One region of the Lysobacter sp. 1R34A genome, then DNA from elsewhere that is predicted to be linked to it. Evidence: riboswitches for the same ligand, from Rfam matches in the RefSeq annotation. Region 1 holds a riboswitch; the other holds the start of a gene.
The links. A riboswitch is a leader RNA that binds a small molecule or an ion and turns the genes downstream of it on or off. The one in region 1 is predicted to bind S-adenosylhomocysteine.
Positions count from the first base shown of each region.

Region 1 (5,363 bases):
CTTCGGGATCGGTGCGATGTCCGGCGGCGAGCCGGACGGGCTACTTCGCCGCCGCCGACTTGTCCTTGCCCTTCGCGGCGGGCGCCGCCGCGGGCTTGGCGTTCTTGACGTACTGGTCCAGCCAGTGGTTGGTCTCGGCCAGCATGTGCAGGATCGATTCGCGCGCGCGGTAGCCATGGCTCTCGTTAGGCAGCATCACCAGGCGCGCCTTGCCGCCCAGGCCCTTGATCGCGGCGAACAGGCGTTCGCTCTGCACCGGGAAGGTGCCGGAGTTGTTGTCCTGCTCGCCGTGGATCAACAGCAGCGGGTCCTTGATCTTGTCGGCGTAGTTGAACGGCGACATCGCCCGGTAGGTCGGTTCGGCCTGCCAGTAGTTGCGCTCTTCGGCCTGGAAGCCGAACGGCGTCAGGGTGCGGTTGTAGGCGCCGCTGCGGGCGATACCGGCCTTGAACAAGCGCGTGTGGGCGAGCAGGTTCGCGGTCATGAAGGCGCCGTAGGAATGGCCGCTGACCGCGATGCGCTCGCGGTCGGCGACGCCGCGGCGTACCACTTCGTCGACCGCCGCCTGCGCGCTCGCGGTGAGCTGCTCGATGTAGGTGTCGTTGGGCTCGCGCTCGCCTTCGCCGACGATCGGCATCGACGGGTTGTCGAGCACGGCATACCCCATCGCCAGGTACGGCAGCGGACCCCAGTAGCTGACCGCGTTGAAGCGATACGGCGAACCATTGACCTGGCTGGCCGCGGCGGCCGACTTGAATTCGGCGGGATAGGCGTACATCAGCAACGGTAGCGGGCCGTCGCGCTTGGCGTCGTAACCGGGCGGCAGGTACAGGTCGGCGGTCAGCTCGACCCCGTCGCCGCGCTTGTAGCGGATTTGTTCTTTCCTGATGTCTTTGAGCTGCGGCGTCGGATGCGGGAAGCGGGTCAGTGCGCGCGGCGCCGCATCGGCGGCGGACAGGTCGCGCAGGTACAGATTGCCCGGCTCGGTCGGCGACTCGCGCAGGGTCAACAGGCGCTGGCCGCGATCGTCGAGCAACGCCTGCGGCGCTTCGTAATGCGGCGCCTGCGAGTGGAACAGCCGGGTCCGCTTCTTGTCGGCCAGGTCGTAGCGGTCGAGGAAGGGCCGGTCGCCTTCGGGCGAAGCGCCGCGGCCGATGTAGAACAGACTCGCGCCGTCGGCGCTGGTCAGCAGGCGGCGCTGACCGTTTTCGTCGCGCATGCTGACCGGGTCGCCGGGATCGTTGTAGCGGTCTTCGCTCGAGCCTTCGAAGATCAGTTCGGGCGCGCGATCGCCGTGGTCCGGCGCGATCCGCCATTGCCGGGTCTGCCTCGTCTTCCACCAGAATTCGTCGACCAGGGCGAGATCGCCGCGGCTCCAATGCGCGCCGGCATAGCGCGCGCTCAGGCGCATCAGGGTCTGCGGCGGGCGCTCGAACGGCGCCGCCTGCATCATCACCGCGTCGCGGATCTCGGTCTTGCGCGCCGGGTCGCCGCCGTCCTGGGCTTCGGCCCAGATCAGCGTCGCCGGCGCATCGCCGCGCCAGGCGATCTCGCGCACGCCGGTCGGCACCGCATCGTTGCCGGTCGGCAGGCCGTCGACCAAGGGCAGGCGCGCGATCTCGTGCTCGAACTTGCCGTCCGGCGCCAACACCTCGATACGGTGCGCGAACATCGACACCGGCACCTGGTACGAAAACGGCCGCTCGACCCGGGTCGCCAGGACATGGCGGCCGTCGGGCGACGGCGTCGCTTCCAGGTACAGCTGCGGCGCGCCGGCGCGCACGACCGTCCCGGCCAGGTCGACGGTGGCGAGTTGCGAGCGCAGGTAGTACTCGAACACGCGCGCATCGCTCTCGTTGCGCAGCAAGTCCTGGTAGGTGCGGATCTGCCGCACCGTCGCGCTGATTTCGGTTTCCTGCACCGCCGGCCCGCTCGGGGTGGCGTCGGTCGGCGGCGCCTCGCCCTGCCCTTCGGGCTGCAACTGCACCAGCAGGCGGCGGCTGTCGGGCATCCAGGCATAGCCGCGGCCGGAGACGGTGTTGAGGCCGGAAACCAGCTTGTGCGCGCGGCGCCGGCTCACTTCGACCAGCCACAGCTCGTTGGCGCCGCTGGCGCTGTCGACCCGGTTGAAGGCGATCCAGCGCTGGTCCGGCGACCAGTCCAGGGTGGCCAGAGACAACGGCGCCGGCAAGCCTTCCACGTCCTGGCTCTTGCCGCTGGCGATATCGAGCAGGCTCAGGCCGGTGCCGAAGGTGAAGCGGCTTTGCGCGCGCGTGCGCGGATGAATGCGCAGGCCGGCGAGCTTGAGTTCCGGCTGCGCGACCACCTCGATGCCAGGCAACGACGGCGTCTGCACCAGGGCGACCGTATCGCGCTTCGGGCTGGTGAACATCTGCGGCGGTCGCGGCGCATCGACGATGGCCTGCAAGGCCTTCGGCGGCAGCTGGTAGCCGCTGGCCGGGGCGGTCTGCGCGCTCGCCGCCGAGACCGGCAGGAGCAACAGCAGAAGCAGCAGGCCCGGCCGGCGCAGGGCCCGGAACGGCGGCTTAGGGAAGGACAGGCCGTCGTGGCCGCTGCGTCGCGCGATTGAGTTCATGCTCGATCCGATCCGTAAGTGAAGAAGTCTTGAGCGCCGCGGCCCGGCCGGCGCTCGGCCGATGCGAACTCGCCTGGCCGGGCACCCCGCCCGAGCTTAGCCCGAGGCGGCGACCGCCGGCCTATGCCATTGGGGCTGCCCGGGCCGCCGGGCGGATGCATTCGGGCGACGTTCGGGACCGCAAACCGGCCCGCGCGGTTTCGCGATGAACGTCATATTCAGGCGCATCCGGCCCGGCGCCGTGCGGCGGTCATGGGCGCCGCGATATACTGCGCGCTCAGCCCGCCGAGGGGCGCTGCGACCGTCGTCCGCGGATCTTTCCGCAAAGCCCGCACCCGCTGCGGACTTCCAGAATGACGGCCAGGCTCGGCGAGGCGTAGTCCCAACGGCGCCCGGTTTGAGCGATCGCTTTGAAGCGATGACTCGCCGGACCCGGCATCCGCCGGCTCCCCAAAGAACTGGAGCGACACAGCATGAACGCAGTACCTAAGACCTTCTCGACCGAAGGCGACTACAAGGTCGCCGACATCTCGCTGGCCGATTGGGGCCGCAAGGAAATCGACATCGCCGAGCACGAAATGCCGGGCCTGATGTCGATCCGCAAGAAGTACGCCGCTGCGCAATCGCTCAAGGGCGTGCGCGTGACCGGCTCGCTGCACATGACCATCCAGACCGCGGTGCTGATCGAGACCCTGCGCGACCTCGGCGCCGACGTGCGCTGGGCGTCGTGCAACATCTTCTCGACCCAGGACCACGCCGCCGCCGCGATCGCCGCGAGCGGCACGCCGGTGTTCGCCTGGAAGGGCGAGTCGCTGGAAGAGTACTGGGACTGCACCCTCGAAGCGCTGACCTTCCCGGGCGACGGCGCGGTCAAGTTCCGCGGCCCGGAACTGGTCGTCGACGACGGCGGCGACGTCACCCTGCTGATCCACAAGGGCTATGAGCTCGAAAACGGCGACGGCTGGGTCAACACCCCGTCGGGCAACCACGAAGAACAGGTCATCAAGAACCTGCTCAAGCGCGTGCACGCCGAGCGCCCGGGCTTCTGGCACGAAGTGGTCAAGCATTGGAAGGGCGTGTCCGAAGAGACCACCACCGGCGTGCACCGCCTGTACCAGCTCGCCGAAGCCGGCTCGCTGCTGGTCCCGGCGATCAACGTCAACGACTCGGTCACCAAGTCCAAGTTCGACAACCTCTACGGCTGCCGCGAGTCGCTGGCCGACGGCCTCAAGCGCGCGATGGACGTGATGCTGGCCGGCAAGGTCGCCGTGGTCTGCGGGTACGGCGACGTCGGCAAGGGCTCGGCCCACTCGCTGCGCGCTTACGGCGCCCGCGTCGTGGTCACCGAGATCGACCCGATCAACGCCCTGCAGGCGGCGATGGAAGGCTTCGAAGTCAACACCGTCGAGAGCACCCTCGGCCGCGGCGACATCTACGTCACCACGACCGGCAACAAGGACGTGCTGACCCTGGCCCACATGCAGCAGATGAAGGACCAGGCGATCGTCTGCAACATCGGCCACTTCGACAACGAGATCCAGGTCGATGCGTTGGCCGCCTCGGGCGCCAAGCGCCTGAACATCAAGCCGCAGGTCGACAAGTACACCTTCGCCAACGGCAATTCGATCTTCCTGCTGGCCGAAGGCCGCCTGGTCAACCTCGGTTGCGCCACCGGCCACCCGAGCTTCGTCATGTCGAACTCCTTCGCCAACCAGACCCTGGCGCAGATCGACCTGTGGGCCAACAAGGACAACTACGAAGCCAAGGTCTACATCCTGCCGAAGAAGCTCGATGAAGAAGTCGCGCGCCTGCACCTGGAAAAGATCGGCGTGAAGCTGACCACCCTGACCGAAGACCAGGCCAAGTACCTGGGCGTCTCGGTCGACGGCCCGTACAAGCCGGACCACTACCGCTACTGATCGACTCGCCTGCGTGCGATGAGTAAAAAGGAAAAGGGCGCCCTCGGGCGCCCTTTTTTTGGCGACGCGCGTTACGCGCGACCCACGACATATGCCGCAAAGCCGAGTCCCGACCGCGGAACCCCACTTTCACCAAGATCGAGCGAATGATGCGATAAATCCCGAGCCGCACGGAAATGACCATGCGCAGATGCCCCGCATCCCTGCTCTCATCTACCACGGAGCCTGGAACTCCTTGCCTGGAGATACCTGGTCAAAATTTCCAATGCATCCTCGATATCGGCCTGAGGTTGCTGGTAAGAAAGTACATGCTTCGCTTTGACGCAGTCGCAATTCCTCATCCGGTTCACCTGTGCCATCGTCGGATCTCGCGGAACAAAGTACTCTCGGTACCAACCATCCGAACGATTGCAAAGATTCGGGGCATCCTTTTTGTAGCAAACTACCAGGGTGCAAATCATTTCGCCGAATGGAGTGAGCTTGTCGGCCCCCTCTTCAGGACCCGGCCCCTTATTGCCCATCTGATTCAGTTGATCCTGGCGATAGTCGCGCACACGGTCCTCCATGCTGCTGCCATCGCCGCTGCGACTGTTTTGGTACTGATTCCACGGGTTAGGCGTGCTTCCGGGAGTGCCAGGAAGCTTTTTTGATTGCAGCCCGTAGAAGTCCACGGAATCCATTGGCGCGCCGTCCGCGTACGCATACGTGCTTATGCCGCCCCGAAGCCCGATCGGATCGCTCCGCACATACCGCCCCGACTCTGGATCATAGTCGCGAAAGTAGTTGTAATTCAGGCGACTGGCCTCATCGTACCTTTGCCCCGGATACCGCATATCAAATACGAACTC
Region 1 covers NZ_JBPKJP010000029.1:26,215-31,577, forward strand. Annotated here, with positions in the region: gene ACSAMQ_RS09405 (prolyl oligopeptidase family serine peptidase) at 41-2,596, opposite strand; S-adenosyl-L-homocysteine riboswitch at 2,878-2,997, shown strand; gene ahcY (adenosylhomocysteinase) at 3,070-4,515, shown strand; gene ACSAMQ_RS09415 (RHS repeat-associated core domain-containing protein) at 4,725-5,363, opposite strand, start outside.

Region 2 (5,363 bases), on a different contig from region 1:
TCGCCGAACGGGCTGTAGCCGTTGGTGCCGGCGAAAGCGACCACGTACTGGCCGTTGTTGTTGGTATAGACCGCGGCGCGGAAGCCGGTGCCCTCGGTTTCCAGCGAGGCCGGGTCGATGCCGGCCGGCTTGCCGTCGGGGCCCTTGAGGTCGAGCAGTTGTTCCGGGGTCAGCCGGGTCCAGCCGGCGGTACCGGCGCCGTCGGTCTTGTAGACGTCGCTGGACAGCTCCGCCAGCGACGTGTCGATGGCCTTCTGCGGCTCCTGGCCGTAGAGCTGCTCGCTGAAGGGCTCCTGCACGGTGGTGTCGACCGGCGCATGGGGCGAGTACGGCAGTTCGACCGGCGCGCTCGCCAGGGACACCGGCGGCGCCGGCTCCTGCGGCAGCGGCTGCGAGGCCGGCTGCGGATGCAGCAGGTGATCGATCAGATTCGGCAACTGGGCAAAACGGAACGCACTGTCGAACTCTGGAAAGCTCATCGCGGCCACCCCTGGAGACTTGAACGCAGCGTATGGAGGTGGATTGTGCAGAAACAGCTGGTGCGTGCCCGAGCTAGGGTCGACCCTAGGGGCGTCGGGACTCGGGACTCGGGACTCGGGACTCGGGACTCGGGATTCGGGATTCGGGATTCGGGATTCGGGATTCGGGATTCGGGATTCGGGATTCGCGGGGCGGGAGGCGGGGGGCGGGGCGGGAGCACGGCCGTAGCGCGGCAGGGATCAACCTTCGGCCCAGGCGCGCGGTCGCCGGGCTGCGTTATGGTCGGGGTTCACCTGGAGAGGTTCCGCATGTCCCGACCGATCACCGCGCCCCGCCGCGGCCTGGCGTTGCTCGCCCTGGCCTGCGCGCTCGCCCTGCCGCTGTCCGCACCGGCCGCCGACCGCATCAGCGGCAAGGCCTTCGCCACCCGCAGCGAGGTCTATGCCCCGCACGCGATCGCCGCGACCTCGCATCCGCTGGCCACCCAGGTCGCGCTCGACGTGATGAAGGCCGGCGGCAGCGCGGTCGATGCGGCCATCGCCGCCAACGCCGCGCTCGGCCTGATGGAACCGACCGGCAACGGCATCGGCGGCGATCTGTTCGCGATCGTGTGGGACCCGAAGACCAAGAAGCTCCACGGCTACAACGGCTCGGGCCGTTCGCCGAAGTCGCTGAGCCTGGCCGAGTTCCAGAAGCGCGGGCTCAAGGACATTCCGCCGCACGGCCCGCTGCCGGTGACCGTGCCCGGCACCGTCGACGGCTGGTTCGCCCTGCACGAACGCTTCGGCCGCAAGCCGATGGCCGAGAACCTGGCGCCGGCGATCCGCTATGCGCGCGACGGTCATCCGGTGCACGAGGTTATCGCCTATTACTGGAACGCCTCGGTGCCGCGCCTGTCGAAGTGGCCCGGCTTCAAGGAGCAGTTCACCGTCGACGGCCGCGCCCCGCGCACCGGCGAGACCTGGAAGAACCCGAACCTGGCCAACACCCTGGAGAAGATCGCCCGGGACGGACGCGACGCGTTCTACAAGGGAGAGATCGCCCGCACCATCGACGCCTACTTCAAGGCCAACGACGGCTTCCTGAGCTACGACGACCTCGCCGCCCACCGTGGCGAATGGGTCGAGCCGGTCAGCACCAACTACCGCGGCTACGACGTCTGGGAATTGCCGCCGAACGGCCAGGGCATCGCCGCGCTGCAGATCCTCAACCTGCTCGAACCCTACGACCTGAAGGGCTACGGCTTCGGCAGCGTCGAGCACCTGCACCTGTTCACCGAGGCCAAGAAGCTCGCCTTCGCCGACCGCGCGCGCTGGTACGCCGACCCGGCATTCTCGAAGTCGCCGGTCGCCAAACTGATCTCCAAGGAGTACGCGGCCCAGCGGCGCAAGCTGATCTCGATGGACAAGGCCCTGCGCGAGGTGCAGCCGGCCACGCCGAAGGAACTCGACGAAGGCGACACCATCTACCTGACCGTGGCCGATGCCGACGGCATGATGGTTTCGCTGATCCAGTCGAACTACCGCGGCATGGGCAGCGGCATGGCGCCGCCGGGCCTGGGCTTCATCTTCCAGGACCGCGGCGAGCAGTTCGTGCTCAAGGAAGGCCACCCGAATTCGTTCGCGCCGGGCAAGCGCCCCTTCCACACCATCATTCCCGCGTTCGTGACCAAGGACGGCAAGCCCTGGCTGTCGTTCGGGGTGATGGGCGGGGCGATGCAGCCGCAGGGCCACGCCCAGATCGTCATCAACCTGATCGACTTCGGCATGAACCTGCAGGAAGCCGGCGACGCCCCGCGCCTGCAGCACGACGGCTCGACCGACCCGGCCGGCCAGGCCACGGTGATGAGCGACGGCGGCGAGCTCGACCTCGAAAGCGGCTTCGCCTACGAGACCGTGCGCGAACTGATGCGCCGCGGCCACAGTGTGCGCTTCGCCCACGGCCCCTACGGCGGCTACCAGGCGATCATGGTCAACCCGCACGGCGGCTACGTCGGCGCCAGCGAATCGCGCAAGGACGGCCAGGCCGCAGGGTACTGAGCGAACCGTCGGGCTCGTAATGCAGGAGCGAGGTGAGTCGCGACATGCGCAGCGACGTGAAGCGGCGCCGTCGCGGCTCCCGCCGCTCCTACCCGAAAAGCATCGCCGCGCGATTGACAGCACCGACATCGCTGTCGAACACTAATCGCGCGGCGTCGCCACGACGCCGCGCACCAGTTGCGGATCGCCCCGATGGCCGATCCGCAGTCCGGACCGAGGGGTGCTGCGACGGAACCGATGCGTTCCGCCACGCTCGATCCGCGATGCCGAGACAAGGGCGCCCTCCCGATCCAGGAGGCGTCATGCCCGTTGTTTCCCATACCGCGTCCGACGACGCGAACCTCAATCCCAGCGCCGCGCTCTGCGCCGTCCAGGCTGCCTCGAACGGCTTCCGGCTCGCCGTGGTCACCTCGACCGTCTACGCCGGCTTCCACCCCGACGATGCCGGCCTGGTCGACGCCCTGCGCGGCCACGGCATCGAGCCGGTCGCCTGCGTCTGGAACGACCCCGACGTGGACTGGACCCGCTTCGACGCGGTCCTGGTCCGCACCACCTGGGACTACTTCCGCCACTACGACGAGTTTCTCGCCTGGTACGACCATATCGAGGGGCTCGGCCTGCCGATCGCCAACGAGCTGCCCTTGCTGCGCTGGAACAGCAACAAGCGCTACCTGCTCGAGCTCGCCGCCCACGGCGTCGCCATCATCCCGACCGTGTCGGCGCGCGGCGATGCGCTCGCCGAGGCGGTCGCGGCGATGACCGGCCAGGACGTGGTGATCAAGCCCACGGTCAGCGGCGGCGCCTGGCATACCATGCGCGGCCGCGTCGGCGAAGCCGCCTTCGCCGAATTGCTGGCGGCGCTGCCGCGCGATCTCGACTATCTGGTACAGCCGTTCATGCCCGAGATCGTCGCCGAGGGCGAGTGGTCGCTGATGTTCTTCGACGGCCGTTACAGCCACGCCGTGCTCAAGAAACCGAGCGCCGGCGACTACCGCGTGCAGACCGATTTCGGCGGCAGCGCGAGCCTGACCGAACCCAGTCCGGCGATCCTAGCCGCCGCCCGGCACGCGCTCGAGGCCGTCGCCGCGCTCGGCTACCGCGACCAGGCCTATGTGCGCGTGGACGGGGTGATGACCGCCGACGGCTTCCGCCTGATGGAGCTGGAGTTCATCGAACCCTTCCTGCACTTCGCCGCGTATCCGCCAGCGGCGGCCCTGTTCGCCGCGCAACTGGCGCGGCGCTGGCCGAGCGTGCGCGAATCGGCCGCGCTCGACGCTGGATGATTCCGGCGTTGGCTGAATCCCCATAACTCAGACTCTGGACCCACCAGTGCACGCGCCGCCGAGGCGGCGCAACGGAGCCCGCATGCAAGCCGAACTCAGCGAGTCCCTGTTTTCCTACGGCACCCTGCAACAGGCCGGCGTGCAGCAGGCCACCTTCGGCCGCCTGCTCGCCGGCCAGGCCGATGCCTTGGTCGGGTATCGCCGCACGATGGTGAAGATCGAAGACGCACGGGTCGTCGCCACCAGCGGCGAGGCTTACCATCCCATCGTCGAAGCCAGCGGCGACCCGCACGACCGCGTCGAAGGCACGGTATTCGCGGTCAGCGCCGACGAGCTGGCCCATGCCGACGCCTACGAAGTCGACGACTATCAGCGTGTGCAGGCCGAACTGGCGTCGGGCCGGCGCGCGTGGGTGTACGTGAAGCGGCCCGGCTAAGGCCTCTGCCGCCATTCGATCGGCCGCCCATCGCCCCGAGCCGGGGCTCCGCCGAACCTCAGTCCGCCGCGACCGTGCGCCCGCGCGCCCATTCGCGCAGGGCGGCGACCTGCTCGCCCATCAGGACCGACAAGGGCCGGGTCTGCTTCAGCTCGGCGCGTACCTGGAAATCCGTCAGCGGCGTATTGGCCGCATGCGCGGCGTACATCGCCGCGACGATGGCCTGCTCGATCTCGGCGCCGGAAAACCCGTCGCTGGCCGAGGCGAGCCCGGCCAGATCGAAGCCTTCCGGATTCAGCGCACGCTTGCGCAGGTGGCCGGCGAACAATTCCTCGCGCACCTCGGCGACCGGCAGGTCGACGAAGAAGATCTCGTCGAAGCGGCCCTTGCGCAGCAGTTCCGGCGGCAAGGCCTCGATCTGGTTGGCGGTCGCGACCAGGAACAGCCGCGACTTGCGCTCGGCCATCCAGGTCAGCAGATAACCGAGCACGCGCCGCGACACCCCGCCGTCGCTGTCGCCGCCGTCGCCGGCCAGGCCCTTCTCGATCTCGTCGATCCACAGCACCGCCGGCGCCAACTGCTCGGCCGAACTCAAGGCCGCGCGCAAGTTCTTCTCGGTCTCGCCGTGGAACTTGTCGTACAGGGTGCCGAAGTCCAGGCGCACCAGCGGCACGCCGAAACCGGCCGCGACCGCCTTGGCGATCATCGACTTGCCGCAGCCCTGCACGCCGAGCAGCAAGATGCCCTTGGGCGGGTCCAGCCCGGGCGGCGCATCGCCGCCGACGAACACGCCGCGGCGCTGTTCGATCCAGCGCTTGATCCGGCGCGCACCGGCGACCTCGCTCATGCGCGCGCTGTCGTATTCGTAATGCAGGTGGCCGGAGCGGTTGAGCAGTTCGAACTTCAGCTTGGCCAGTTCCGGCAGATCGTCCGGCCCGATCGCGCCGTCGCGGAAGATCAGGTGGCGCGCGATCCGGCGCGCATCGACCGGGTCGAGGCCTTGCAGGTTGCGCACGATCTGCCTGACCACCTCGGCGTCGCTCTCGACCCGCCGCCCGCCATGCTCGCGCATGTAGTTCTCGGCTTCCTCGCGCACCAGCTTGAGCAACGCATTGGCGTCCGGCA
Region 2 covers NZ_JBPKJP010000031.1:26,524-31,886, reverse strand. Annotated here, with positions in the region: gene ACSAMQ_RS09785 (hypothetical protein) at 1-479, opposite strand, end outside; gene ggt (gamma-glutamyltransferase) at 789-2,519, shown strand; S-adenosyl-L-homocysteine riboswitch at 2,729-2,809, shown strand; gene ACSAMQ_RS09775 (ATP-grasp domain-containing protein) at 2,822-3,802, shown strand; gene ACSAMQ_RS09770 (gamma-glutamylcyclotransferase family protein) at 3,885-4,238, shown strand; gene ACSAMQ_RS09765 (AAA family ATPase) at 4,297-5,363, opposite strand, start outside.
Region 2: it holds a riboswitch for S-adenosylhomocysteine, as region 1 does, so the genes downstream of both, ACSAMQ_RS09775 (ATP-grasp domain-containing protein) here and ahcY (adenosylhomocysteinase) in region 1, are expected to answer to the same signal.